DNA from 3 places in the Paenibacillus sp. FSL H7-0943 genome. Region 1 is predicted to be linked to each of the others. Evidence: riboswitches for the same ligand, from Rfam matches in the RefSeq annotation. Region 1 holds a riboswitch; each other region holds the start of a gene.
The links. A riboswitch is a leader RNA that binds a small molecule or an ion and turns the genes downstream of it on or off. The one in region 1 is predicted to bind thiamine pyrophosphate.
Positions count from the first base shown of each region.

Region 2: it holds a riboswitch for thiamine pyrophosphate, as region 1 does, so the genes downstream of both, NSQ55_RS02170 (ABC transporter substrate-binding protein) here and NSQ55_RS12660 (ABC transporter ATP-binding protein) in region 1, are expected to answer to the same signal.
Region 3: it holds a riboswitch for thiamine pyrophosphate, as region 1 does, so the genes downstream of both, NSQ55_RS09295 (thiamine phosphate synthase) here and NSQ55_RS12660 (ABC transporter ATP-binding protein) in region 1, are expected to answer to the same signal.

Region 1 covers NZ_CP150148.1:2,926,776-2,936,715, reverse strand. Annotated here, with positions in the region: gene NSQ55_RS12675 (amino acid ABC transporter ATP-binding protein) at 1-390, opposite strand, end outside; gene NSQ55_RS12670 (amino acid ABC transporter permease) at 404-1,072, opposite strand; gene NSQ55_RS12665 (amino acid ABC transporter substrate-binding protein) at 1,126-1,962, opposite strand; TPP riboswitch at 2,185-2,288, shown strand; gene NSQ55_RS12660 (ABC transporter ATP-binding protein) at 2,487-3,182, shown strand; gene NSQ55_RS12655 (ABC transporter permease) at 3,163-3,939, shown strand; gene NSQ55_RS12650 (ABC transporter substrate-binding protein) at 3,936-4,973, shown strand; gene thiM (hydroxyethylthiazole kinase) at 5,015-5,809, shown strand; gene thiD (bifunctional hydroxymethylpyrimidine kinase/phosphomethylpyrimidine kinase) at 5,834-6,664, shown strand; gene thiE (thiamine phosphate synthase) at 6,654-7,310, shown strand; gene NSQ55_RS12630 (pseudouridine synthase) at 7,291-7,983, opposite strand; gene NSQ55_RS12625 (DUF3934 family protein) at 8,093-8,275, opposite strand; gene NSQ55_RS12620 (hypothetical protein) at 8,392-8,790, opposite strand; gene asd (aspartate-semialdehyde dehydrogenase) at 8,912-9,940, opposite strand, start outside.
Region 2 covers NZ_CP150148.1:480,652-490,591, forward strand. Annotated here, with positions in the region: gene NSQ55_RS02140 (WecB/TagA/CpsF family glycosyltransferase) at 1-685, shown strand, start outside; gene NSQ55_RS02145 (hypothetical protein) at 1,403-1,588, opposite strand; gene NSQ55_RS02150 (hypothetical protein) at 1,686-2,027, opposite strand; gene NSQ55_RS02155 (ABC transporter ATP-binding protein) at 2,226-3,059, opposite strand; gene NSQ55_RS02160 (ABC transporter permease) at 3,094-3,855, opposite strand; gene NSQ55_RS02165 (MTH1187 family thiamine-binding protein) at 3,852-4,145, opposite strand; gene NSQ55_RS02170 (ABC transporter substrate-binding protein) at 4,336-5,385, opposite strand; TPP riboswitch at 5,547-5,657, opposite strand; gene NSQ55_RS02175 (hypothetical protein) at 5,816-7,267, opposite strand; gene NSQ55_RS02180 (MFS transporter) at 7,340-8,560, opposite strand; gene NSQ55_RS02185 (pyridoxamine 5'-phosphate oxidase family protein) at 8,721-9,140, shown strand; gene NSQ55_RS02190 (response regulator transcription factor) at 9,260-9,934, shown strand; gene NSQ55_RS02195 (HAMP domain-containing sensor histidine kinase) at 9,931-9,940, shown strand, end outside.
Region 3 covers NZ_CP150148.1:2,162,405-2,172,344, forward strand. Annotated here, with positions in the region: gene NSQ55_RS09280 (AraC family transcriptional regulator) at 17-901, opposite strand; gene NSQ55_RS09285 (GDSL-type esterase/lipase family protein) at 1,150-3,402, shown strand; gene NSQ55_RS09290 (SDR family oxidoreductase) at 3,498-4,370, shown strand; TPP riboswitch at 4,458-4,559, shown strand; gene NSQ55_RS09295 (thiamine phosphate synthase) at 4,670-5,278, shown strand; gene thiS (sulfur carrier protein ThiS) at 5,317-5,520, shown strand; gene NSQ55_RS09305 (thiazole synthase) at 5,576-6,343, shown strand; gene thiH (2-iminoacetate synthase ThiH) at 6,377-7,513, shown strand; gene yfbR (5'-deoxynucleotidase) at 7,575-8,180, opposite strand; gene NSQ55_RS09320 (fumarate hydratase) at 8,283-9,842, shown strand.

The DNA.
Region 1 (9,940 bases):
CACCTTAGTCAGCAGCTGAAGCCCCCGCTTACGCGCTTCTTCCTTGGATCGCTTCAGGACAGTTACCTGTCCCTCCATCACATTGCCAAGCGCAGTCATATGCGGGAATAAATTATACGATTGAAAGACCATCCCTGTTTTCTGCCGAAGGGCCAATACGGAATTCTGAGGAATTTTCTTATGATCTGTAAAATTGATGGTGATATCCCCAAGTGACAGGCTGCCTTGATCCGGGATTTCCAACAGATTAAAACAGCGCAGCAGTGTGGTCTTTCCGGAGCCGGATGGCCCAATAATGACAAGTACCTTTCCATGCTCCATTTTCAGATCAATACCCTTTAACACTTGGAGTGCGCCGAAGGATTTATGCAAATTAATGATTTCAATCACAAGTATCTCTCCTTTAGGTCGCAGAGTAACGATCGAGTCGTTTCTCCAAGTAATTTTGCAGCACCGACAGCACAGAACAGAACACTAAATAAAACAATCCTGCTTCGGAGTATACCAACAGAGGCTCATAAGTGGTAGAGGCTACCTGCTGAGCAGTTCTAAACATCTCCGTATAGGTGATGATCGCTGCAAGCGATGTATCTTTGACCAAGCTAATAAAAGAATTGGATAACGGCGGTACAGAAACGCGTGCAGCTTGTGGCAGAATTACGCGGCGCAGAGCCTGCCCACGAGTCATCCCGACTGAGAAGGCAGCTTCCCACTGGCCTTTATGTATCGACAGGATAGCAGCGCGTACGATTTCCGATGAATAAGCCCCTACGCTAAGGGTAAATCCAATGGTGGCGGCAATGAAAGGGTCGAGTACAATACCAACAGCCGGCAAACCATAAAATATAATAAATAGCTGCACTAACAACGGGGTTCCCCGAATGACCCATACATAAAAACGGGCGATTAGCTTCGGAATTACCCACGGTGAAAGACGTGCCAACGCGGTTAGGATCGCCAAAATCAATCCAAGCACAAAGGAAAGTAGCGCCAACGGAATGGTAAAAGCCACCCCGGCTTTAAGCAGGGGTAGCAGTGTATCTAAGAAAATTTGTATTTTGCGGTCATCCATTATTCAGACATCCTTTTTAGCTTCTAGGCTTAATTAGCCTTGCTAGCCTTGTATTATTTTGAAACGTCAGCTCCAAAGTATTTCTCGGAAATTTTCAAGTACGTTCCATCACTTTTCATCTCTTTAATCGCATCACTGACCGCATTCACCAGCTCATCATTGCCTTTCAGGAATACCGCAGCACTTTGTGAGCCTTCAGGAATCTCATCAACCACTTTAATTTTTGCATCTGGTTTTTGTTTTTTCAGATCCAGATAAGACAAGCCATCATTCACAGTTGCATCAATACGTCCCGAAGTCAGCAGATCCATCGCTTGATTGAAACCGTCCGTAGCTACGATTTCAGCACCGTTCTCACGAGCGATGTCGGATAAGTTACTGGTCAGGGATTGTCCGGCTTTTTTACCCTTTAGATCAGCAAAGGTCTTAATATCCTCATTGTTTTCGCTCACGATCAATACTGCCTTGGATACAATATAGGGTTCAGAGAAATCATATTTCACTTTGCGATCTTCGTTAATGGAAACTTCATTAAAAATGACATCAAACCGTTTCGCATCCATCCCAGCAAAAATACCATCCCACTGAGTTTCAAAAAATTCAGCTTCAACACCTAAACGTTTGGCTACTTCTTCGGCAATTTCCACGTCAAAACCCGTCAATTTCCCCGCAGTGTCATGATAAGTAAAAGGTGCATAAGTCCCTTCTGTACCTATCCGCAATTTGCCGCTGGCCTTCACAGCCTCCAAACTGTTTTGCGCTGAAGATGCTGCTCCACCATTCGTTCCAGCTGTTGGTTCAGCAGCCGTATTGGTATTCGAATTATTGCCGCAAGCCGCTACAAGGACCACGGTTAACGCCAATATAATAGTTAAACTCCATTTTTTCATTATTAAATCCCCTCTCTCTATCCGGTTTTTTTCCGGTAAATTGAATAGTACACTGCCATCACATGATCGTCAATACTTTTTTCCGATTATATACATCGGAATTGTAATATTAACTAGATTTCTACTTATATCTTACCCAATCTTGGATTAATCCTTCACTTCTTTCTCTCTTTACTTCTCAGAAAGATATGGTATATTTATAAACAAATTAATATGGACCTGTTATTTCACTAGGGGAGTCGGCCGACTGAGACGGAGCTTCAAGCTCCGGACCCTTGGAACCTGATCTGGATCATACCAGCGGAGGGAAGTGGAGCAGAATTTTCATCAAGCATGTTAAGTGTTATTATGCAGAATGAACTTTTTGACCCATTCATTTCCTCTGGAAATGGATGGGTCTTTATTTGTTTAGGCGCTCCACAAAAATATTAGGAGGTTAGATCATCAGGACCATTTTATCTATTCAAGGCCTAACCTACTCTTTTCCGGAAACTGAACAACCCCCTGTATTCGCAAATCTATCCATGGATATCAGGCAAGGGGAATTCGTCTCCGTAGTAGGTGCTAGCGGATGCGGGAAAAGCACATTTTTCAAAACGGTTGCCGGTTTACTCGAACCTACTCATGGAAAAATAAAACTCCCTACGCTCCCCTCAACCGCTAGTCGTTTAGGTCAGATCGCTTATATGCCTCAGCAGGATTTATTGCTGCCTTGGAGAACAGTGCTCGACAACTGCCTTTTGCCCTGGGAGATCAAGCCCAGATTTAGTAAACAGAAAACGATCACTCAGATTCGGGAAATGTTGGCCCGCTTCGGCTTAACAGATGTAGAGAAGGCTTATCCCCATGAACTTTCGGGAGGTATGAAACAGCGAGTAGCATTTCTGCGCACCTTAGTGGCTGGAGGCGGAAGTGGTCTTATGCTGCTGGATGAGCCCTTTGGCGCTCTCGATGCCATGACCAAACGTGAGATACACCGTTGGCTGTTGGAGTTATGGGGTGAACTGAATCAGACGATTATGCTCATCACTCATGATCTGGAAGAAGCACTATTGCTCAGTGACCGGATTTATTTATTATCTGGCGGTGCGCACAGCGAATTACAGGAGATCATTGTCGATCTACCAAAACCAAGACATTATAAGATGAACTATGAACCCCGGTTTATAGCACTACGGGCAGAGTTGGAGCGAAGATTGCATGCAACCTATACCTTTTAAAAAACATCTAGACAACTATGGTCCCTTCATTCTTCTGGTACTGCTCATTCTTGTAATCTGGGAGTCAGCTGTTCGCCTTCACTTGATTCCAGCCTTTATTCTCCCTGCACCTTCATCTATTGGCATCGCATTGATCGAGCACAGTCAATTGTTATTCGGACAACATTTATTAGCGACGTTGCAGGAGATACTGGTAGGTTTTGTCCTTTCTGTGGTTTGTGGTGTATTGCTGGGTACTGGAATGTTCCTGTATCGCCCCATAGAAAAGGCCATTTATCCCTTTCTTATCATTAGCCAGACGATCCCATTAATTGCGCTATCCCCCATTTTTATTATGTGGTTCGGATATTCGCTGTGGAGCAAAGTGGCTGTGGTGTTTTTAACGGCTTTTTTTCCCGTCGTAGTGAGTACATATGATGGACTTCGTATAAGTGGCCAGACTTACAAGGACTTATTATTAACATTTGGTGCAAACCGCTGGCAGCTGCTTGTCAAAACCCAAATTCCACTGGCGTTGCCTGCTTTTTTCTCTGGCTTAAAGCTGTCCATTGTATACTGCGTCATCGGAGCTACTATCGGGGAATGGCTCGGCGGCAGTAAAGGACTCGGTTACTTCAGCCGCAGAATGGCCGGAAATATGCAGAGCGATGAAATGTTCGCGGCTGTATTTCTGCTGTCCGCGCTTGGTGTTGTGCTTTTTATGGCGATAGCTTTACTCGAACAATTATTTTTAAAGAAAAGAGGATCTAACCAATGAATCATTTAAAATCCCCACAACGAGGACTTATTTCTGTATTTCTAGTATGCACACTTTTGCTCTTAAGCAGCTGCGGGAAGGCAGACAAGCTAAATAATAACTCCCAAACCGGTTCCTCCAATACCGAAAATAAGCAGTCACACAAGCTGACGATTATGCTTGATTGGTATCCCAATGCCGTTCATTCCTTTCTATACGCTGCGCAACAGCAAGGTTTTTTCCAAGAGGAAGGTTTGGATGTCGAGATCAAAATGCCTGCGGACAGCAATGACGCCCTAAAGCTTGTAGCAGCGAATCAAATTGATCTAGCGCTCAGCTATCAGCCTCAGGTGCTTATGGCACGCGGCGAGAAAATCCCTGTACGTTCGATTGCAGCAATCGTGCGGCATCCACTGAATCATCTGATGGTTCCTCAAGCAGGCAGTATTCATAGTCCCAAAGAGCTCGTGGGAAAACAAATCGGCTATTCCTCCATTCCGCTCTATGAAGCGATGATTCGGACAATGATCCAGAGTGATGGAGGCGATCCTTCATCCGCCAAGCTGATTGATGTAGGTTTTGACCTTATCCCTGCGATCTCTACAGGACAAGTGGACGCAATAATGGGCGGGTTCATCAACCATGAACAACTGATCCTTGAAAAAGAGGGACATCCGGTCACCTCGCTTAATCCAACGGATTACGGAGTACCTGACTATTATGAGCTTGTGCTGGTGGCCAGCGAACAAGGATTGCAAAATTCTGAAGCCTACTTTAAAAAATTTCTAAATGCCATAACAAAAGGACAGGAATTTGTGGAGCAGAATCCTAAACAAGCCCTGGATTTACTGATTGCACATGAAGATGCAACTTCACCGCTCGACAAGGAGATTGAGAAAAAAAGTCTTGAAATTCTACTGCCGCTGATGAATGCAGGCGATCAAACTTTTGGTTATCAAGACCCGACATCTTGGGAAAAGGTTCAGCAGTGGTTATCCACCAACGATCTTCTACCAGAAGATATTAAAGCACAGGAAGCTTTTATCAATCTGTAACGTTTAGTTGGTTAATCATACAAGCTTGAGGAGGAATTATGATGAGTTACTTAGCCAAAGTACGGGAATCCAACCCCTTGATCCACAACATCACTAATATTGTAGTAGCCAATTTCTCAGCCAACGGTCTGTTGGCGCTGGGTGCCTCTCCCTTTATGGCGGATGCCCACGAAGAAGTGATCGACATCGCCGCTATGTCGTCTGCTGTAGTTCTAAATATAGGCACACTCAATGACTACGCCATTCAATCTATGTTGCTCGCTGGTAAATCCGCTAATAAACACGGGGTTCCCCTAGTGCTTGACCCGGTAGGTGCAGGCGCAACTTCTTATCGGACCGCTGTCACTCAAAAACTAGTGAATGAGATGCAAATCACCGCACTGCGGGGGAATGTGGCTGAAGTCGCTAATGTGATTGGGGAGAGTTGGTCCATTAAAGGGGTGGATGCTGGCGAAGGTGAAGGCGATGTAGTCCTTTTGGCTGAAGCTGCTGCGAGGAAGTTAAGCTGTGTGGTCATCATAACTGGAAAAGACGATGTGATCACGAATGGAAAAAACACTTATATTGCCAGCAACGGTCACCCTATTCTCACGAAGGTTACAGGAACTGGCTGCTTGCTCAGTGCTGTTGTGGGTGCATTTCTCGCGGTAAGTGGTGGTGCCTCGTTGGAGGCCGCAGTGGAAGCCCTCTCCTTCTACGGAGTAGCCGCTGAAATCGCCGCTGAACTAACAACTGGTCGAGGACCGGGAAGCTTTCAGGTTGAGTTTCTAAATCAACTGACATGGGTCACGCCAGAAGTCTTCCTAGAAAGATCTAGTATCAAACAGCTCAGTTAATGACCCTCAAAAGGAGTGAATTCGATGATTATATCCAAAGCTCTAACCATTGCCGGCTCCGATAGCGGCGGTGGTGCTGGCATTCAGGCCGATCTAAAAACCTTTCAAGAGCTTTCTGTCTATGGCATGTCCGTCCTCACAGCTGTGACAGCGCAGAATACGCTGGGTGTCCAAGGGGTTTATCCAGTGACTCTGGAAGCTATAAATCAGCAGCTTGATTCTATAGGACTTGACCTGCAACCAGATGCCGTAAAGACCGGGATGTTATTTAACAGCGACATCATCCGCATTGTGGCAGATAAAATTAAGTATTACGGCTGGTCTAATCTTGTAATTGATCCTGTGATGGTCGCTAAAGGAGGGTCCACACTGCTGCTGCAGGAGGCGGTTCAATCCTTAATCAGCCATCTGCTGCCCTTAGCATTGGTGACGACACCCAATATTCCCGAAGCCGAAATGATCACAAAGATGACGATCTCCACCATAGAAGAACGCAAAAAAGCAGCCAGAATCATTCATGGCATGGGCTCCAAATATGTAGTACTAAAAGGGGGACATGATACCTCGACCACAGCCGTAACCGATCTTCTATATGATGGTCACGAATATACCTTATTGGAGAGTAGCCGGATTCAGACCAGACATACGCATGGTACAGGCTGCACCTATTCAGCAGCGGTCACCGCCGAGCTAGCCAAAGGCAAATCCGTAGCTGAGGCCATTCAAACTGCCAAAGCATTTATACAAGCGGCGATTGAGGACGAGCTGGGCATAGGGGCTGGGCATGGACCAACCAATCATTTTGCTTATCAGAACAGACTGCGGGGGATAAACAGTGCAACGAATGAACAGTGATCATCTGCGAGATCTATTAAAAGTCTATTTCATTATGGGCAGCGTAAATTGCCGTAAAGCTCCTGTTAAGGTGCTGCAGGAAGCGGTTGCTGGAGGCATAACCATGTTTCAATTCCGTGAAAAGGGTACCGGATCCTTAAGCGATAAGGCACGACTTAATCTTGGCAGACGACTTCAAAAGATCTGTCATGCCAATGGCGTGCCCTTTATCGTGAATGACGACATTGATTTAGCGATCGCGCTTGATGCGGACGGAATTCATGTAGGACAGGAGGATACACCTGCATTGGCGATCCGCCAGCTACTTGGAGAGAATAAAATCATTGGTGTATCCGCTCACTCCTTCGCTGAAGCTCAGCAGGCGATTGCCGATGGAGCCGACTATCTGGGCGTGGGTCCCATTTATCCTACGTCATCCAAAGAGGATGCCAAAGCTGTTCAAGGCACTGCGATGATTGAAGAACTAAGAAATAAAGGCATTACCATCCCTTTGGTTGGCATTGGGGGGATCACGCTGCAAAATGTTGCACCAGTATTAACAGCTGGTGCGGATGGGATTTCTGTTATCTCAGCGATTGCCGGAGCTGAAGATATTACCACAACTGCCAGAGGCTTTGTTGACAAAGTCAGTTTAAGCGGGACATAAGCTCATACAGCTCTTCACTTCTTAAATGCCGCCATTGTCCCAGCTCCAAGCCGTCTAATGTAATATTCATAATTCTTATGCGCTCCAGCTTTAGTACTCTATATCCTAACTCCTTGCACATTCTGCGTATTTGCAGATTAAGACCTTGAGTTAGGATAATTCTAAACTGACATTCTGTGATCCGATAGACCTCACAAGGTTTCGTTGTGACTCCAAGAATGTTCACGCCGCTAGACATCTCTTGTAAGAATTCTGACGTAACCGGTTTGTCTACATGAACTACATATTCTTTTTCATGCCCATTCTCGGAACGCATCATTTTATTTACAATCTCTCCATCGTTGGTTAACAAAATGAGGCCTTCCGAGTTTTTGTCTAATCTGCCAATCGCAAAGATCCGTGAAGGATACCCTACAAAATCAATAATGTTCCCAGTCACATGTGGGGCTGCTGTACAGGTAATGCCTATCGGCTTATTCAAAGCGAGATACACTGGCTCCCCTTTACTGCTTGTTATCGGCTCCCCATCGATCCATACGATATCCTCTGGCTCTATAAGAATGTTCGCCTCACAGACAATACCGTTTACAGCGATTCGACCTGCTGCAATTAATCGTTTGGTTTCCCTTCTGGAACAAAAGCCTGTTTCGCTTATATATTTATCGATTCTCACTGCTGATCCTACTTTCATTCTATATACTTACCTCTAGTCATAAAAAAACACCTGATTTTAACGATCAAAATCAGATGTTAACCTTCAGGAATAACCCAGTTTAAGGGAGCTATTTGGTGCTTCCGCTTTTTTTCACGTTACTGCCCTTGCTTCCACTTGCACCTTTAGCACCTGGACCCGTCGTTGGATCACTTTTAGCAGGTTTAACTGGTTTTGCTGTTTTGTTCCAGCGTGTCCAGCCTTTACTCCCCGTACCTCTGCCTGTGCCGCCACCTTTACTTTTTGCACCCATCATATCACTCCGTCAGTCATTCAGAATTCGTATAGTTTATACACTTTACCTATCTTACCACACTCTCAACCTTTCTGTTTAAGTAATAACAAATGCTTCATCTAACTAGCCACTGTTTAGAATTTAGCATCTTTATTCATTTCATGAATATCAAAGGTATCCTGATGTATTTCGATGGCGATGACGGTGTCCTTTTTTTCAAAAAATTGCACATGTCCTAACCGCTTGTCCTCCAGCTCTATCCATCCAGCATCGTTTAATTTATTAAAATAGCCGTCAGGCCGATAAAGACCTTGTTCTCCCCCTATATTATCCAATTCGTACTTTACACCTATTTTTATATTGGGGTTACTTGAAGTTGTTGTCACTTCGATTTCCTTGGCTTTTTTAGGAATAGGAATTTCAGCATTAATGGAACATACTCCATACTCTTGTACCTCTTGAGTTGATGATGTACAACCGCTTGTAAACAGGATTAATGGTAACCATATAAAAGCTAATAAATATTTATTCAATGGTATCCTCTCCTTCCATAACTTATTTTACCAAATTCAAAATTAAAATAAAAACACCCCACCAAAGACTAAGCTTTGATGAGGTGTCTATTCACATCAGCTTTGCAGCTCATGCATGGACTTATTTCGGTTGAATATAACCTTCTGCTTTCAGAAGCTCTGCGATCAACACAGCACCGCCAGCTGCTCCGCGCAGGGTGTTATGGGAGAGACCTACGAATTTGTAATCATAGAGGGCATCTTCCCGAAGTCTGCCCGTCGATACGCCCATTCCGTTCTCGATATCACGATCCAGCTTAGTCTGTGGACGATTGTCCTCTTCAAAATAGGTAATGAACTGTTTAGGTGCGCTAGGCAGTTCAAGCTCCTGAGGACGTCCTTTAAAACTCTTCCAGAGATTCAGAATCTCTTCTTTGGACGGTTTTTTCTCAAAAGAAACAAATACAGCAGCCATATGTCCATCCGCTACAGGCACACGGATACACTGCGAAGTAATCGTTGGCGCTTCACTCTTTACGATACCCTCTTCTTGAACGCTTCCCCAGATCCGCAAAGGCTCTTGCTCGCTTTTTTCTTCTTCGCCACCGATGTAAGGAATCACGTTGTCCAGCATTTCTGGCCAGTCTGCAAAAGTCTTTCCTGCACCAGAAATGGCTTGGTAGGTGGTGACCACCACTTTAGATGGATTGAAGTCTTTGAGCGCATGAAGTGCAGGCACATAACTTTGAATGGAGCAGTTAGGTTTAACCGCAATGAAACCTGTCTCTGTTCCCAGACGTTTTCTTTGCTGTGCAATAACCTCAAGATGCTCCGGATTAATCTCAGGAATGACCATAGGCACGTCAGGCGTCCAGCGATGCGCTGAGTTATTGGAGATTACTGGTGTTCCGGTGCGAGCATAAGCCTCTTCGAGCGCTTTAATCTCATCTTTTTTCATGTCTACAGCACAAAAAATCAAATCCACGTCCGCAGCAACTTCTTCTACCTTAGAAGCATCTTGGACCATAATATTCTTTACGTTCTCAGGCATTGGAGTAGATAACTTCCATCTGCCCTTGGCCGATTCTTCATACGTTTTTCCAGCAGATCTAGCACTGGCAGCAATCGCAGTTACTTCAAACCAAGGATGATTCTCTAAAAGGGCAATAAA
Region 2 (9,940 bases), 2.4 Mb from region 1:
TCATCTAACAAAACATATTCAATCTGGGGAATCGAAACTTTTCCATTTGATCACGGCTAACCCGGAAATTACGATAACAAGTCAATCGGACGAGCTGCTACAAACCATACTTCAAGAAGCGGATTTAATCACTCCTGACGGGATTGGCATTGTGATGGCATCAAAAAGAAAAGGCGATCCTATTGCTGAGAGGGTAACTGGATATGAGCTGCTTCTTGAGCTTTTGGAGCAAGGAAATAGCTTGGGATGGAGTTTTTATTTCTTGGGAACAGATGAGCTTACCAGCTGTAAAGCGGTCGAAAAGATCACGGAGTTATATCCGAATGTGAAGATTGCAGGAAGACATAATGGTTTTCTTACCAAGGAAGAGGAGCCTGCCATTGTAGCAGAAATACAGCGCGCACAGCCAGATCTCCTGATCGTTGCGATGGGTGCGCCATACTCTGACAAATGGGTATATAAGCACAAACAGGAGCTTGCGCAGGTAAAAGTTGTTTTTGGCGTGGGGGGCAGCTTAGATGTAATAGCGGGAAAAGTTACTCCTGCACCAGCGCTATGGAAAAAACTCAATCTGGAGTGGTTGCATCGACTTTTGTTCGCTCCCGTTGCGAAGGGACAAAAGTCGCGATGGCGCAGACAGGCAGTGCTGCCCAAATTCGTGTTCCGAGCTATGATTAGGAAATGAAGAAAAGGCCTCGTTTATGGGGGCCTTTTTTAGGTTCGGTTGGTGGGAGAGGAGGAGGGGGCAGATGTGAGTGTAGGAAGTAAGGAGTAGGGGGAAGAGTAAGAGAGATTAGTGGGAGTAAGGTGAGGAGTATGAGCAAGAGTGAGTAGGGGGAGTATGTGTAAGAGTAGTGAGTAGAATGTAAGTGCGACTATAGCTGTGACCTTTAAACAAATTAATAATAATAAACAACACCGATTCTGGTTGATGCCATAGTCTCGTATTTAATTCAAACTAAAAGCTAAAGAGGAACAATAAGGGCAAAAATGCCCCTGAGTCACTGGAATTCCGCCGAAGTGGGAAATAGAAGGCAAAAATGCCCTAGATCGGGTGCAATTCAACCCGAAGTGGCAAAAGAAAGGCAAAAATGCCCTAGATCGGGTGCAATTCCGCCCGAAGAGGCAAAAGAAAGGCAAAAATGCCCTAGAATCGGTGCGATTCAGCCTAAAGAGGTAAAAGAAAGGCAAAAATGCCCTAGATCGGGCGCAATACAGCCCGAAGTGGCAAAAGAAAGGCAAAAATGCCCTAGATCGGGTGCAATTCAGCCCGAAGTAGCAAAAGAAAGACAAAAATGCCCTAGAATCGGTGTGATTCAGCCCGAAGTGGCAAAACAAGGGCAAAAATGCCCTAAAATCGGTGTGATTCAGCCCGAAGTGACAAAACAAGGGCAAAAATGCCCTAGATCGGGTGCAATTCAGCCCGACGAATCAAATCAGAGGTATAAATCCCGCAGAATGAGCCAAATCCGGCCCGACGAAGCAAATCAACGGTATAAATCCCGTAGAATGAGCCAAATCCGGTCCAACGAAACAAATCAACGGTATAAATCCCGTAGAATGAGCCGAATCTGGCCCAACGAAGCAATCAACGGTATAAATCCCGCAGAATGAGCCGAGTCCGGCCCAACGAAACAAATCAGCGGTATAAATCCCGTAGAATGAGCCGAATCTGGCACGACGAATCAAATCAGCGGTATAAATCCCGTAGAATGAGCCGAGTCCGGCCCAACGAAGCAATCAACGGTATAAATCCCGCAGAATGAGCCGAGTCCGGCCCAACGAATCAAATCAGCGGTATAAATCCCGCAGAATGAGCCAAATCCGGCCCGACGAAGTAAATCAACGGTATAAATCCCGTAGAATGAGCCGAGTCCGGCCCGACGAAGTAAATCAACGGTATAAATCCCGCAGAATGAGCCGAGTCCGGCCCGACGAAGTAAATCAACGGTATAAATCCCGCAGAATGAGCCGAATCCGGCCCGACGAAGTGAATCAACGGTATAAATCCCGTAGAATGTCCCCAACCCGCCCGGTTACTATCCATTACCAACAGGGAGTCGGTTTTCGCCACACATTTAATGTGATCCCTACTATGATGAGTGAAATTTGTTTAATTGAGCAGATACATCCGCGTCAATTATAAATAGGGTAGGAGTTTATCGCTGCAAAATAAAAAAACTGACACCGCTATACCAGCGATATCAGTTTACAGAGCTTAGCGATTAAGCTAGCGGCTGCCTATTTTTAGCTTGTTCCTCTCGCATCCACTGTGACAACTGGCGTTTGAGCTTAAGGAACTCGGGAGAGTCCGTAATCTCATCACGGCGTGGCCGCGGAAACGGCACATCGACTGTATGCAGAATGGAGCCGGGGCGACCGGAAAATACATAGATACGATTAGAGAGCAGCAACGCTTCTTCAATGTTGTGAGTAATGAACAGCACAGAGCGGCGATTCTCTTCCCACAGCTCAAGCAGCCAGCGCTGCATTTCACTGCGAGTTAGTGCATCGAGTGCGCTGAAAGGTTCATCCAGCAACATTAGCTCCTGGGGAGCGAGCAATGCTCTGAGAAAAGCTGCACGCTGCTGCATCCCGCCAGACAACATATGCGGATAAGCATGTTCGAAACCGCTTAACCCAACCTTGGCAAGCCACTGGCGCGCTTCCTCGCGGGCTCCCTCCCGCAGTGCGCCCTTGATCTCCCCAGCAAGCAGCACATTATCCTCAATCGTACGCCAAGGAAAAAGCGCAGGCTGCTGCGGCATATAACTAATTTCACCGCGTTGACCTGTAACGACCTTACCGTTCATGCGGATCGTGCCTGCATCGGGTTTCACAAGGCCGCCAATCATATGGAATAAGGTGCTTTTTCCGCAGCCGGAAGGACCAACGATCGAAACGAACTCTTGTTGCTCTACCTTGAGAGAGACATTATTCAGAACTTTCGTCTCACGGCGACGATGGGAAAAAGATTTGGAGATGCCGCTCACTTCAAGGGCGGGTGCCACGGTATGAGCTTCAGGAGAGCTTATGACTTCTGTTGTTCTGTGTTGCATTTGCGTCGCTTGAGACATACAGGCATCTTCCTTTCTATGAGTTACGGCGCGGCTTCCAGCGAACCAGCCATTTTTCCAGCAATGCAATAATAGCAAAGAGTACAAGACTTAAAAGTACAATAATAACAATAGCGACAAACATCCGATCCGTACGATATGCGGATTTCTGCAGGAGCATATAATAACCAATACCTTTATCCGCGCCAATCCATTCAGCGACCACGGCGCCCATAACCGCATAAGTAGCAGATATTTTTACGCCGGAAAATAGTGCCGGGATAGAAGAGGGCAGCTCCAGCTTGGTGAAGATTTGCCACTTGCTTGCGCCAGCCATTTTCATATAATTCATCATGACCTGATCACTTTGGGCCAGACCGCCCATCGCAGCGACAGCTACCGGGAAGAAACATACTAGTGTAATCAGCACGATTTTGGGCAAAAGACCAAAGCCGAACCAGATAATGAGCAGGGGTCCGAGCGCGATGGAGGGAACATTTTGACTCAGAATAATAAGTGGATAAAAAGCCCGTCTAGCCCAAGGCAAAAGATGCAAAAGCAAAGCAACGATCAGGCCTACCCCCGTACCAATGGGAAAACCAATTAAAGTGAGCCGCAGCGTAGCCATCGTATGAGCCCAAAGACCAGAAGCGTTACTGGTGGATTCACGGGCAATATCAGCAGGACTCGGCAGAATCCAGGATTCAATATGAAATACAGATACAGATAGCTGCCATACGGTTAAAAAGAAGACGACCGCCACAAGGGGCGGCCATATTAGCTTCCAGGTCGATCTCACGGCCGATATTTCTCCGTCAATTTATCCATGCTGATTCCGTTAGGATTATGAGCGATTTTGATCTGCGAAATTACGCTTGGACTGCCTGCTTCGATCAACGCCTCCTGCATCTGACGCACAACCTCCAGCAGCTCGCTAAGCTCACCTTCCATTGTGGTTTCCAGCGGATTCACTTGATGTTTAACACCGGATTTCTGAATGACCTCAATCGCTTTATCTACGTATGGGATGGAATCCTCATTGTTCGGAGTTTTTGGAATTACTTGAATGCTTAGTAGGGTGTTAGCCACAATAATCAATCCTCTCATTTTATAAGGTAAGTTCAAAAAGCCAACTTTGATAACGAAGTAACTCAGGAAGCAAACTCGACATCGAATCTTGAACGAACTTGGGAAGTCCGGTACTCACGTAGCACATCACTACGCTCCGTTCCTCCTTCCTCAAGTAACGTCCAACCTTCTTGGTTCTGAAGTCCGCTCTCTACTCCGCCGGTAAAAAATCATTACTGAATGCACTAGCAGCATCCAGCGGTTTATCCAGCAACTTCAGATCATACATCCAGTCGCCGTAATTTTGCCAGACCTCGGTTTTTTGCTCGCCCCAGCGGGCAGCATCGTCCTTGTATTTTGGGCTAAGCCATTTTTGGCTAGCTAGGACAAGGTCGGCGTCCAGGTCAGGAACGGCCTTCGATAACATACCGGCAGCCTCTTCCGGATGATCAATGGCATATTGATAACCTTTTGATGTGGCTTTCATGAAGGCCTTCACCAGATCAGGATGATCTGCAATTTGCTTCTCACTCGTCGTCAGCACAGGCGTGTAATAATCGAGCTGCGGCGCATAATCCTTTAAGTACAGCATATCCAATGGCTCGCCACGCAACTCAGCCTCAACACCAGTCCAAGCGTAGAAAATCCAGGCGAAATCAATGTCACGTTTGACGGCGGTAAAATAATCAGCTTCACCGATACTGATCAGCTTCACCTTTTTCACATCGCCACCTTCAGGATCCATGATAGCTTTCATGGCTGCTTCTTCGGCCGGTGAGCCCCAGCCTCCGTAGGTTTTACCTTCAAAATCCTTTGGTGATTTAATATTGCGATCTACTGGAGCAGCGAATCCCGACGTATTATGCTGAATAATAGCTGCTATCGAGACAAGGGGCACGCCTTGTAGACGGGCTAGCGTTAATCCTTCTTGGGCGCTGATGCCAAAAGCGGCTTCGCCAGAGGTAACCATAGTATCAGAACCCGCTGCGCCTGGCTGAACGATCTCGACGTCCAGACCTTCTTCAGCGTAGTAACCAAGATCCTTAGCTACGTATAGACCGGTATGATTTGTGTTCGGTGTCCAGTCGAGTGCGACTTTAACTTTGGTGAGCTCTTTTGGAGCATCCGTCCCAGCCGCAGCAGTTGGATCAGTAGCATTTGCTTTGTTTCCGGCTGTATTCCCATTGTTGCTGCCGCATCCGGCAATGGCAAGAATGAGTACACAGGTGAGGCACAACGTAAGTGCTTTTTTAAGGTGCATGTCTTCTTCTCTCCTTTAAGGTTACAAGAATCCCGTCTTCACAACATGAACCGTAAAGTGTAGTATGTACGTTTTTCTACATCTTTTAGTGATCTTACAAAAAAAGCGCCCCGAGTGATCGGGACGCTGGCTTGGCGCAAGGTTAGTTAAGGTCACAGGGACCAGAACCAATTGGCGATTCCTACGCTGGCATTATCCAGATCAGGTATAAGGGTCAGTATCTTGTGGGATACAATCTCAGCCGGCCAATTCCAGCACCCCTGGTTCTATGAAGTTAACGGGTATTTCTATGTGCAATATAAGTAAGCATAAGTTTTGTACCCATACTTTATATCTTATATTTCTCGCATACGGTGTATTATAGACGGCTGTACTCGGAATGTCTAGTAGTGCACTCCTGAATTTTTCCAATCAAGTAGTTTCTTTTTTGCTAGTCTAGATCTTTATATTTCTTGCGGTGACGCCGTTTAAGCTCACTAACCAGCGCCCCTAGCGTGAGGACAACGCTGATCAGAATCCCGCTCATGATCACGAAGAGGGCAAGAAATTCAAAGGGAGAATAACCAATCATTTTACTCCATTGAATCTTTCCATCCAGATCGTCAATGACCTGATTCATGCCGTAAATCCCGCTTACTACCGTAAATACAGTAAGAATCATCAGCAGATTATCCCGTCGCTTGGACTGAAACTTATCCTGATACTGAAACAGGTCATTTAAGGTTTCTTTCACTTCCTCGAACAAAGCGTCGTTTCCGTATACTTTACGCAGCTGAAGAAATATCTCCCGGCCCTGCGACTGGGAAATCAACTCCAAGAAGTAGAACTTTGCCGAGAACTTATTGATGGAGTAGATTAGATTGTCTATTTCCTCATAATCATGATTAATCCGAAGTCGGGAGTGCATATTGGCGAGCTTTAGCAGAACGATTTTGTGGAAAATATTGAGTAAAAATCCGTAATAATATTGCCCGTACATCTGGTTGGCTAGACTAACAGCAATCTCCTGTTCAGCGCGGGTCATGCAGCAAAAGGTTTGCTCATTCATCATATAATATGTGTCTGGACCCCAGCGATTATAGGAATGCTCATGACAATAGTTTGCAATATACGCTGGATCGCTGGCACTGGCATAGGGCTTTCCGTTCAGATTAATTCCATCAAGCTGTGAGGCGCGATAGCGTAGATTTACACTAATCTCATCAGAGCTTTCTTCATTCTGAAAGCCGTAAAAAGCTTGCACCTGCATTCTTTCATCTACGAAAAAAGGAAGGGTCTCGAAATAAGCCCCATTGATATCCGATTGATCCAGATATGGCTCCAGTCCATCCACCAAATTTCGGAAGACAAAATCCTCTACCATCTCATAGGTCTGTTCCCCACAATGAATATAAGTGTAATCATCCTGTATGAAGGTATTCTCTAGCGCACGGAAACGATCCGCGAATTCTAGGGCAATACTAAAGGGAATTGAATCCCCCTCCAGCTGGACACGTATCGTCACGAATCCAAGCTGAAAAGGACATATGAATATATCCGTCGAGAGAATTTTGAAAAATATAGATTGCTGCGGAATCTCCAGAATGCAGTCGAGATTATTTACTCTGGAAAAACGGCGAAACGAGTCGGCATCCTTCCTGCGTGGAAAAAGGACATGTGCAGCAAACGGTAAATAGGTGCGCTCCATTCGTTCATGGGAAACACAGTAGCCATCTCCGTAATAGGCAGCTTCAAGCTCTTTATTATCCAGAAAAAAACGTGTGAAGCCGTCGTCCTGTAATTGCTGGATAAGCTGCTTAGAATCGCCCTTTTTTATAGAAAAGGGAAATATAAACTGCATGAGCGCAGTATGTAACAAAGGCTCAGTTGAAGACTCATTCATTCATCGTCCATCCTTGTGCTCAGAATATGCTTATAGATCACATTACCCTAAAAGGATAACGTTGATACTGTTCTAAATACGGGAACTCTTTCCTTTCAACGCTTGCATGGACTGGAACCTCCATGCGGCAATGCTTAGCAGAAACAAGAAGGCGGCAAAAGCGGCCAGTAATCCGGCTGTTTGTGCCACTTCTAAATGGTCCATAGACCAGCCCATAAACAGAGGTAGCAAAGCACCGCCAACACCTCCGGAAGCAATCATAATGCTGGGTGTTGACTCTTCGGTGCCAGGCAGCATTTTGCTGGAGTAGACTAAAGCAACGGAGAAAATACCGGACATAAACAGCCCCAGCAGCAGAATTACAATGAAAGCAGCCATTCGATTGTCAGTGAACGGAAAGAGTGTCAGCAGTAACAAGGTTAGTAAACAGCTGCTGAGAATGTACACGCGATAAGATATTTTTTCGGCAATTACACCCGCAAACAATCTTCCTGTAGACATCGCCAGCCAAAAGAAAGTGACTGTCAGTGCTGCGGCAGACTCCGTCATCCCTAGCTTGGCAATAAAGATAGCCGGCATAAAGTTGACTAAACTCATCTCTGTGCCTACATAAAGAAAAAAGAAAACGATGAAGATCCCTAACAGAATCCATTGCTTACCTTTATACGGAAATTTTTTGTTAGAACGTGAGCTTGAGGATTGCGAATTGTCTGCTCCTTGGACAGAGGCGCGTTCATCCAGCATTCGTTGTAGATTACCGAAATGCCCTCTTGTCCAGAGGATAAGAGAAATTAAGGAGAAGGCAGCGACGATTAGAAAGGCCAATCTCCACGCTCCGGCAGCAATGAGCGGACTGGCGATAAGCGGCATCACGAGTGCGCCTATCCCGAATAGCACTTCAAGCCGGCTCATTGCAATAGCAGTTCCTTCGGTTACAGCACCAATAATAATGGTGCCGATAACAGCTTCGATCATCCCGAAACCAAAACCTGCGGCAACAGCGATAACATACATCCAGCCCCAAGGCGGTAGAAAGGCGTAGGCAATTTCTGCAACTAGTAGAAGACTGGTGGCAATGAGGATGCCTCCACGTTTTCCGAAGCGGCGATTAAGCAGGGGAGAGACCAACACACCTGCTAAAAAACCAGCGAATTGACTAAAGATTAATTCACCGCCAGCACTATAATTTTGATCATAATGTTGCAGTAGAACGGGCAGAATAGATCCCAGCACAACATGTGCCAGACCGATAACGAAGTAGGAAAGACAGCCGATCCAAATCAGTTTTTTCACGAAGTAAGCTCCTTATCTTGAAGTAGTTTATGAGGTAAGGTCGGATTCAATGTGAACCTGAAGGGTACATTATAATAAGCACCATTGTTATGATAAATCCAAACGGTGAGCTTGGATATATAAACTTTTGTTTACATGCTTGAAGGGAGAGATTTACGTAATGGATAACAAACAACTGGAGCAACTCATTATTAAGGCATTGGATGACAACAAGTTCGGTTCCTTTGGTACGATCGAAGAAGGAAATAAGCCGAAAGTACGTTATATGGCCATTTTCCATGAGGGTTTGAGAATTTATTTGGCTACAAATCGCAAAACTCATAAAGTGGAGGAGTTATCCGATAATCCGAATGCTTTTGTACTGCTTGGCTATGAGGCAGGCGGAAGCAAAGATGTGCTGGAGATTGAAGCAACTGCTACCGTCTCTAAGGATGAAGGCTTGCGCTCCAAGGTATGGAATAAAGAGCTGGAGCCATGGTTTACAGGACCTGATGATCCTAATTATGTAATTTTGGAGCTTACTCCAACACGTATTGAGTATGTAGGCAGCAATAAAGAGCATGGAGTATGGCAGCCGTAAGCTATAGCTTTGAATTGATCAAACAGCCCTCCTATCCCATATGGGGTAGGAGGGCTGTTTGATGTGTTATAATGACTTCAACTTTTTAGGTATTCATATCGGGGAGGAGCTAAAGCTACATGAGCGTTACTCTGTTATATATTGAAGATGATCGTGAAATTGGCAGTGTAGTGTCTGCTGATTTAAGCGAAAGAGGATATAGTGTCCGCTGGTTACGGAGCGGCGAAGGAGCAATGGAAGAAGCCGGCGCCTGCCAACTGGCTATTCTCGATGTTATGCTACCAGGTCTGGACGGGTTTACGATCGGGCAACGTTTGAAACGTTCTTACCCTAAGCTGCCCATTTTGATGCTTTCCGCCCGGACCTCTATTGATGATAAGCTGCAAGGTTTGGAGTTCGCAGATGATTATTTGACCAAGCCTTTTCATCCGGATGAATTGGCCGCTCGAATTGAGGTGCTGCTCCGAAGGAATGGGGCATCTGTTCAGGATTCGCTCACACTTAAACATCTAGTCGTATATGAAGGGGATAACCGCGTAATGAATGCTCAGACTCAGGAAGAAATCATGCTTACAGGTAAGCAATTTCAGATTTTTTCCTATTTGCTGCGTCATCTTAACCAAATTATGACGAAGGAGCAGATCTACGAGGCCGTGTGGGGTGAGGCTTATATCGAAGGGGATAAAACTCTGATGGTACATATTCGTTATTTGCGCGAAAAGCTGGAGCTTGATCCGGGTAATCCGGAAATTATCGAAACTGTCCGTGGGATCGGCTACCGGGTAAGAGCATGAGAGGAT
Region 3 (9,940 bases), 760 kb from region 1:
ATTTATCTTCATTCCGTTAATCCCTGATAGGATCCGTATAAGACTTCGGCCGGTAATTTAACGGAGAAACACCCGTCCATCGTTTGAATTGTCGGCTGAAGTGGCTCTGGGAAGCAAACCCGAGTTGTTCAGAAATCATCTGTATTTTTAAATCGGTATGAAGCAGCAAATGTTTTGACTTCTTTAATCTTAGATTAGTTATGTACTGCCTAGGAGATATCTTATATACCTTTGTAAACAACTTATGGCACTGCACCCGACTTAAGCAAAGCTGCTCAGCAATCAAATTAACCGTGAGCTCCGGCAAATGAATATTGGCTGCAATATATTTTTCGATCTGATGAGCAGTTTCCACCTCGTACAAAGAGTTTGCTTGTCGCGCTGCGTTGGAATTCTCCGAATTCGAGAGCTGTACATCAATGAGTTCAGTCAAAATCATCAGGATGATCGCTTGCAAACGAAGCCTTTCTTTTACAAGAATCATTTCTTCAATTTCCTCGGGAAATCCAGTGGAGGCCGTCGTGGCGAGAATATTGTTCTTAATAAATTCATCCAAATGTTCCAGTTGGTGATTTAATCCCGAATGCTGCATTTGCTGGTTATTCCATTTCTGTACAGCTTGAGACTGAAACCAATCACGAAACTTTAAATCGTCAATATCGAAATGAAAGGAGAGGTAGATATAGTTGCTCAGGCCAGAATTAACTACATAATGACGTAAGCCAGGTGGAATAATTAACCAATCTCCTTTACCAAAGGCAATGGAACTTCCTTCTACATATTGATGGGAGTTGCCGTCGTAGCAATACAATAGTTCGAAGATTTTGTGATGATGATCAGGGTATGCCCACCCAGGTTCTGCTACACGATAATGAACACCGATCAGCTGCAGTGTACTCATAATGTTCGGAAAGCTGACTTTGTAAGCGATAGGAGTTCTCCTCCTTAGGATCAATAGGGATGTTCTTAATTATATCAAGGATACCTATACATATGACCGTTTTGCAGTGCGAGCCGTTGATCATTCCATAGTTTTCTTTACAAAAGGTCAAAAAAAAGAATGAAATCATCATTTGAATCACTTTAGAGAACAGGGATAATGGAGGAACCTAGGGAAGTATTTCGAGAAACGGAAGGAAGTGTAATGAAGTGGGAAAGTTGTGTAGGAATATACTAATCTTATCTTCTTTACTAATGGCTTCATTGACTCTTACTCACGGTAAAACAGAGGCATCCCTATTAAAAGATGGGGCAGAGAGGCAGCCTCCAACCCAAATTGCAAGCGTATACAAGTTTAATTTTACAAACCAAGTTAAAACAGGATATCAATCCGTTAGGTATGATCCTAATCGCGGTGCACAATTGTATGACTCATCTTTAGGTTATGGTTTTGTTCAAGAGACCAACGCTTTACCCGCCAGAGAAGTGCACACCGACTCAATTACATCCGATGGAACAGGTTTTTTCATCACAGAACCTATTTTTTTTGCTGAACCTAAATCTGAGAAAGATAATTATAACAACTACGGAATGGCGTTTCGAATGGATGCTCCCCCTGGAACCTACAACGTATATGTAAAAACGACTTCTGACGCAGAGGATGGGATCGTGTCAGTATCAGGAATGCAGACCAGCCGCTTGTTGAAAAGTGGACATTGGGACGCTGCAAAGCTTGTACCCGTCAAGCATACGGCTGTAGCCAAAGGGAAAGAGTGGACTTATACGTATGTAAACGGCCGTGACCATATAGATATTGAGATCGAACCGAACAAAGTGAACACAGCTGTGGGGATTGAGGAGATCATACTGGAACCGATTTTGCCACAGCATAGAGCAGTTGGTGCTCTTCCGAATTTATTTATACTTGGAGATTCCACGGTCAAGTCCTACACCTTCGACGAAGCACCAATGAGTGGTTGGGGCCAGATTATTGGCAGTATGTTTAATCAACATAAATTGAGTGTAACTAACTATTCCATGGGAGGACGCTCGTTTAAAAATGCCTATACAGAAGGTCGACTGAACGACATTTTACTGAATGGCAGCATTGGAGATTATGTGTTTATTCAATTCGGACACAATGATGAGAGCGCAGATGAGTTCAGACGTTACGGCAGAGGTTCGACAGAAGCAATGTATGAAAATTACCTTAAAGAAGTCTATCTCCCTGCGATTCAAGCCCGGGGCATGATACCAGTACTGGTAACCCCAATGTCCAGAATTAAAGGGAATGCAAGTCCGGGATATATCTATGAAAATTCTTTTAAATCAAGAAAGTTTGTAGATATTCTTAAACGGGTCGCAGATGAATCTGGAGTTACACTTATTGACCTTAACTCGGAAAGTCTGAAATATTATAACGAGATCGGTGTAGAAGCAATAACATCCCTCTTCATGTCAATTGAAGCCGGAGAAACGCCAGGCAAAACAAATGACGGAAGTTACGCTAACGGGCATCCTTCAAAGAAAGTCGATGGGACTCATTTTAAAGAAGCGCTCTCCAAACAATTTTCACGGATGATTGTCACGGAGCTTGTAAAGAAAGGTGCTACTGGCGATTCTACTGCTGCCTCCATTACTCCTTACCTTAAAGGGAACGTTAAGCATGCGGCACTAACAGGGAACTGGGGTAAGATTTTTCCGGAAATAACGAATGATACGACGACTGGGGAAGCTGCTTATTACCGTAATCAAATTGAAAAATTAATCCAGCTGGGAGTAATGGGCAAAGACCGTCAAGGGAATTTTAATCCGGATACGGAGATGACAGTTGCTGAATTCACACGCAGTATTTCTAAGTTAATGAAAGTGGAAAGATCAGATCTTGCCTATTATCCGAAAGGTAAGCTGTCACGTGAAACGATGGGTGCTATTCTCTATGACGTTTACCAAATAAAGTTTGCTAATAAACCTAAGTACATGACTGATTATAACGGCACAGCAGTAGTGCCAGGAGATCCTGGCTATGATTCGAATCTGGAGCCAGGAGCTAGAGGTGCGATGTACTATCCTCTTGTATCCTGGACGCAGCTTGTTGATACAGCGGACATTTCTCCTTATTTAATTTCAAAAGTGAAAAGTGCATATGAATTAGGACTCATTAGATCTGAAGTGGGGATTGCCAGAGGCGAAATGGTCAATGGGACAGAACTAGAACCTAAAGCTATAGTGACCCGGGAGAAAGCGGCCAAAGCTCTGTACTTTATGTGGGTGCTGGAACATGAAGTGAATGCAGAAAATCATGTTTCTTCTCAAAATAGTCAGGGTGAACAATTCAAGGCACAGCAGCGATGCTGTGTCTATTTGTATGCAGTGAATTCCTCTCCACTTACAGCAGTGTATCTCTCACGGTTGTTTATTTCTACTTTCATTGTGGTAAGTAAGATTCGTAAAGCGATTTAAGAAAATGACAAACCCAGCGTATAAACGTGCATAGTTGTGCCATCCTAAGACGATCAGTTAACTATCAATTTGCTTAACGAGAGGAGATAGGGAAGATGTCAGGCAACAATAAACAAGCTACAAAAACCTTACCCCCACAGGAGCAGCATCATCAGCCAGGGATTGAGAGTGAAATGACGCCGCTGCCCAAATACGAGCCGGCAAATTATAAATCAGCAGGTAAACTGCAAGACAAGGCGGCGTTAATTACCGGTGGAGACAGCGGAATTGGGCGTGCAGTTGCTGTGCTTTTTGCTAAAGAAGGCGCTGATGTGGTCATTTCATATCTTAATGAACACTCAGATGCAGAGGAAACTAAACGTCAGGTCGAGCAGGAAGGCCGCAAATGTATCCTAATTCCAGGTGATATCGGTGACGAGAAATTCTGTAAGGATCTTATTAAACAGACGGTGGAGGGCTTAGGAAAGCTTGATATTCTCATCAATAACGCGGCAGAGCAACATCCGCAAGCTAAGATCGAGGATATTACTTCCGAGCAGCTTGAGCGTACTTTCCGTACGAATATATTTGCGATGTTCTATTTAACAAAAGCAGCTATGCCTCATTTAAAAGCAGGATCTACAATTATAAATACAACTTCAATTACCGCTTATCGCGGAAGCCCGCAGCTGCTGGACTATTCATCAACTAAAGGAGCTATTCTTAGCTTCACACGATCCTTGTCCACGAATCTGGCAGAGAAGGGCATACGGGTAAACGGTGTTGCACCAGGTCCAATCTGGACACCGCTGATTCCCTCTACCTTTGATGCAAAACAGGTTAGCGAGTTTGGAGGTACACAGCCTATGAAACGGCCTGGACAACCAGAAGAGCTGGCACCAGCCTATGTATATCTGGCCTCTGACGATTCCAGTTATGTGACTGGACAGGTTATTCATGTAAATGGTGGCGAGGTAGTAAACGGTTAGATCAGTACAGCTAATGTGAATAAATGGGTGTATTTCAATAAAAAAATATGTTACTATAAACCACGTTAGCATTTTAAAATTGTATATTTATGTCACTAGGGGTGCCGATTGGCTGAGACGGAATGGATTTCCGGACCCTTTGAACCTGATCTGGTTAAGACCAGCGTAGGGAAGTGGAGAACGAATTTCTGTTGTCGGGCTATTTGTAGTGCCGTCTATATACAGATTCTGACTGCCTTCCTTACGGGGGGCAGTTTTTTTGTTTTTTACTGACCTATAGGGAAGTGAGAAAGGAGATCGTGATATTGCAAGCTGAGATCCATCTAATATCAGACGGCAAGCTGCAACTGAGACATTTTGTTGAACTAGCTGTCACGGTGCAGATATGGGTCGATTATATTCACCTGAGAGATAAGCAATGTCCTGCACGCGAACTACTCGCTGCGGCACAGGAGCTGTTGGCTGCCGGTATGCCCGCTACCAAACTGATAATCAACGACCGGATCGATGTAGCCTTGGCAGCTGGTGCCGCGGGGGTTCAGTTGGCTTGGCACAGTCTGAGTCCGGTTACAGCCCGGCGAATTGCACCTCAGCTTCGGCTGGGGAGATCGGTTCATTCTCCGGAAGAAGCGGCGAATGCCTCAGAGCAGGGAGCTGATTATTGCTTGTTTGGTCATGTATTTCCCTCGGATAGCAAGTTAGGGCTGCCCGCACGTGGGTTAGAGCTGCTTGCAGAAACGGTGAAGACCAGCTCTATTCCTGTAATTGCGATTGGCGGAATTAGCCCCGCTAATGCGGCGCAGATCATCAGGAAAGGTGCGGCAGGAGTTGCTGTGATGTCCGGTATTTGCGGAGCGGATGATCCTTATGAGGCCGCCAAAGCTATTCATAAGGCGGTTCATTCATAGCCTGGAGGTAACAGCACGGGCGAAGGGGGTGATTCAGAATGAAGCTGTTGATTAACGGGAAATCCGCAGAGTGTTCTGGTGGTATTCAAACTATAGCTGATTTGATCAGTCTTCCTGAGTGGTCAGGTCGTCTGATGATCATTGAGCTGAATGGAGAAATTGTCAGTAAGGAGAATTATGAAAGTACTGCTCTGAGCGAGGATGATCGTTTGGAACTGGTGCACTTTGTTGGTGGGGGTTGAGATGGAGCGGTATAGAATTTTGAGAAATTTATAAGAACCAAAGGGAGGTAATTTCATGCATGACCCGTTACATATTGGCGGCATCGAATTAACCAGTAGATTATTTATCGGAACCGGAAAATATAGCCGGAATACGTTGATCCCCGAAGTGATCGCAAGCTCTGGTTCTCAGGTGATTACTGTAGCGCTTCGCCGAGTGGACCCGCAAGGTGGAGCAGAAAATATCATGAACCACATTCCCGGCCACATGACTCTTCTGCCTAATACCTCAGGAGCGCGTACAGCGGAAGAGGCAGTCCGTATTGCAAGATTAGCAAGAGCTGCGGGACTGGGGAACTGGGTCAAGATCGAAGTGATCAATGATCAGAAATACCTGCTTCCAGATAATCTGGAGACCATACGAGCTACAGAGATTTTAGCAGCGGAGGGTTTTGTAGTATTGCCATATATGAGTCCGGACCTTTCGGCTGCTTTACGTCTGAGAGATGCCGGTGCTGCTGCTGTGATGCCGCTTGGTGCGCCGATCGGGACGAATCGCGGCCTGCGCACCAAGGAGCTTGTGCGTATTCTTATTGAAGAAGTGAATTTGCCGATTATTGTAGACGCCGGGATTGGCAAGCCCTCGGAAGCGGCGGAAGCAATGGAGATGGGGGCCGCTGCTGTTCTGCTTAATACGGCTATCGCAACGGCACGTAATCCGCTCGTCATGGCGGAAGCGTTCCGCGAGGCGATATCCGCTGGCCGCAAAGCTTATTTGGCAGGACTGGGTCCTGTAGAAGAAGTTGCTTTTGCTTCGTCACCGTTGACTGGATTTTTGAACTGAATTTGATAGGTCACGAAAGGAGGGAACATTAGCATGAGCTTTTTTGACACACTGGCCCGCTTGGAGCAGTATCCTTATGAGCAGCTGTGGAAGGAGTTCCGGGAGGATGACGTTAAGCGGGCGCTTGGAAAAGACAAGCTGAACGAAAATGATTTGCTGGCATTGCTTTCTCCGGCAGCAACGCCGCTGCTAGAGGAGATGGCGTTGGCTGCACAGCGACTGACCCGTGCACATTTTGGTTATTCGATGCAGCTGTTCACACCGATGTATCTTGCGGATTTTTGTGTGAATCATTGTACCTACTGCAGCTTCAGCTCCATTTATGATTTTCCGCGCAAAAAGCTGTCCTTGGAGGAGGTCCGCAGGGAGGCTGAGAAGATTGCAGCTACAGGTCTGCGGCATATCCTCATTTTGACTGGTGAATCGCGCCGGGAGAATCCTGTCTCATATATTAAGGATTGTGTAGTTGTACTTAGAGAATTTTTTTCCTCCGTCAGTATTGAGATAAATCCTCTATCAACTGCAGAATATAAAGAGCTTCTTCAAGCAGGGGTGGATGGATTAACACTATACCAAGAGGTGTACCACCAGGAGACTTACAGAAAGCTGCATGTTAAAGGGCCTAAAAGAAACTACCGGAATCGCCTGGATGCACCTGAACGCGGCTGTCAGGCAGGTTTTCGTTCTGTGAATATTGGTACGTTGCTCGGGATGTATGATTGGCGGCAAGAGGCATTCCAAAGTGCCATGCATGCCCGCTATTTGCAGGATCGGTATCCAGATTGCGAGATCAGTCTGTCACCTCCACGGTTTCGGCCTTATTTAGGGGAATTTAACCCGGAGTGTGATGTTACCGACCGATCGCTAGTGCAGATTATTTTGGCATACCGGTTATTTTTACCCCGTTCGGGCATTACTTTATCTACAAGAGAGCCTGCCTCTCTACGCGATCATTTAATTCATCTAGGAATAACTAAGATGTCAGCCGGGGTCACTACTGAGGTGGGCGGTCACACTAATGCAGGGGGAACTCCGCAATTCGAAATATCCGATAGCCGTAGTGTGCAGGAGATTACGGAAATGCTATATACGAAGGGTTTGCAGCCCATTTTTAAAGACTGGGATATCCTGACCGAATCAGCAACGAACGCTTGTATTATCAATTATTAATCACTAAATGGACCCCTGCGAGATTTATGCGGAGGTCCATTTTTTATTGTATAGAGGGTGTTTAGTTTCCGGCAGAGAGCTCATCGAGAGACATTTCGAAACTCGGTGCCATATGAGTCAGAAAATAATCCACTTCCTGCAGGCCAAACCCACGAAGTTTTGCTGCTGTCTGCTCCTTCGCGGCGGCGAATTCTCGGTTTCCTGCAGCAACTTCCCATACGCATTTCAAATAAGCATCCAGCCGATCAGCGGCTTTCACATAGCTGTGCAGCAGAATGTCCTCCGAATCGGGAGGGCTGTCTTCCGGTCGTATAAGCTGAGTGTAGATGCTTTTCAGCTCTGATGGAATCATTCCAGTTAAGCGATCAGCCGCAACTTTCTCCATTTCGCGGAAGCTGGTGAGCAAGCGAGGATTGTTGTATTTTACCGGCGTGGCGATGTCACCTGTGAACACTTCGCTGGCATCATGGAACAGAGCTATGGTTGCTGCTCGTTCCGCGTTTAGTGAACGTCCAAAATGAACATTACCGATGGAACAGAGCATATGTGTGAGCAATGCAACATGAAAAGAATGCTCAGCGACGTTCTCCGGTGCGGTGCTGCGCATCAAGCTCCAGCGCTGAATATACTGAAGACGATATAGATAGGCAGAAAAATGGTAGCTCAATTTTAAAGTAACCCCTTTCATGCGGTGCTAGGTATGATATTATTATACTAATTGTATCAAACTTTAGATAACCTGGAACTGCCGAGAGGAGCTTGAATGAAGATGCAGCATTTTGAAGACAGTATTTATAACCTTATCGTAGAAACTTCCACGAATTTGCCGGGAGATGTACGCCGGGCAGTTGCAAAAGGTCGCGCGCTGGAAGACAGGGCTACCCGGTCCGGTCTTGCTTTAACCACGATTGCGCAAAATATCGGAATGGCTGAGCAGCAAGTGTCTCCGATCTGTCAGGATACGGGAATGCCTACATTTATCATTCACACCCCTGTGGGAATCAATCAGATTGAGATGAAAAAAGATATTCATAATGCCATTGTACGAGCGACCAAGAATGGTAAACTTCGTCCCAATTCTGTAGATTCATTAACAGGTGAGAATAGCGGAGATAACTTGGGTGCAGGCACACCAGTCATTCATTTCGAACAATGGGAAGAGGATAAAATAGACGTTAGACTTATTCTGAAGGGTGGAGGCTGCGAGAATAAAAATATTCAATACAGTCTCCCGGCAGAATTAGAAGGACTCGGCAAAGCGGGCCGGGATCTGGACGGAATCCGTAAATGTATTTTACACGCGGTATATCAGGCGCAGGGACAGGGCTGTAGTGCCGGTTTTATTGGCGTGGGTATCGGCGGTGACCGTACGACTGGCTACGAGCTGGCTAAGAAGCAGCTGTTCCGCAAAGTGGAGGATGTTAATCCAATAGAAGACCTTAGTAAGCTGGAAGACTATATTATGGAGAATGCTAACAAGCTTGGAATTGGCACGATGGGCTTTGGTGGTGAAGTATCGCTGCTGGGCTGTAAGGTTGGCGTAATGAATCGTCTGCCAGCTAGCTTTTTCGTATCCGTTGCTTATAACTGTTGGGCCTTCCGCCGCCAAGGGGTGCTGGTTGATCCATCCACAGGCAATATAGAGGATTGGTTGTATGAGAGTGGTACAGGGATATCTGTAGATGATGAAGGGGCACATGAATCTGAAGCAGTAGTTGCTGAGGGAGCTAACAGCCCGGCCTCTGAGTCGCGGGAAGTACGTCTTACAACGCCGATAAGTGAAGAGGATATCCGTAGTCTGCGTGTTGGAGACGTGGTTATTTTATCCGGTGAAATGCATACAGGCCGTGATGCTTTGCACAAATATTTAATGGATCATGAGTCTCCGGTAGATCTGGAAGGGGCTGTGATTTATCATTGTGGTCCTGTGATGATGAAAGATGAGGAAGGCTGGCATGTAAAAGCTGCGGGCCCAACTACGAGCATTCGTGAAGAGCCTTATCAAGGCGATATCATCAAAAAATTTGGAATCCGTGCAGTCATCGGAAAAGGTGGTATGGGTCCAAAAACGTTAAAAGCGTTGCAGGAGCACGGCGGGGTATACCTCAATGCGATTGGTGGAGCCGCCCAGTATTATGCTGAGTGTATTAAGAAGGTCAACGCTGTTGATTTTATGGAATTTGGTATTCCTGAGGCGATGTGGCATCTCGATGTGGAGGGTTTTGCAGCGATTGTGACGATGGATGCTCACGGCAACAGTCTGCATGCGGATGTGGAAAAAGATTCTGCAGCTAAATTGACTCAATTCAAGGAGCCAGTGTTTAAATAAATGGGGTTACAACCGGTGGATAAGTCATGAGGAGGGCAGATTCTCTGAATGGCTTTTCCATGGGTTTTAATCAAATTATAAGGATTTATATGTCCAGA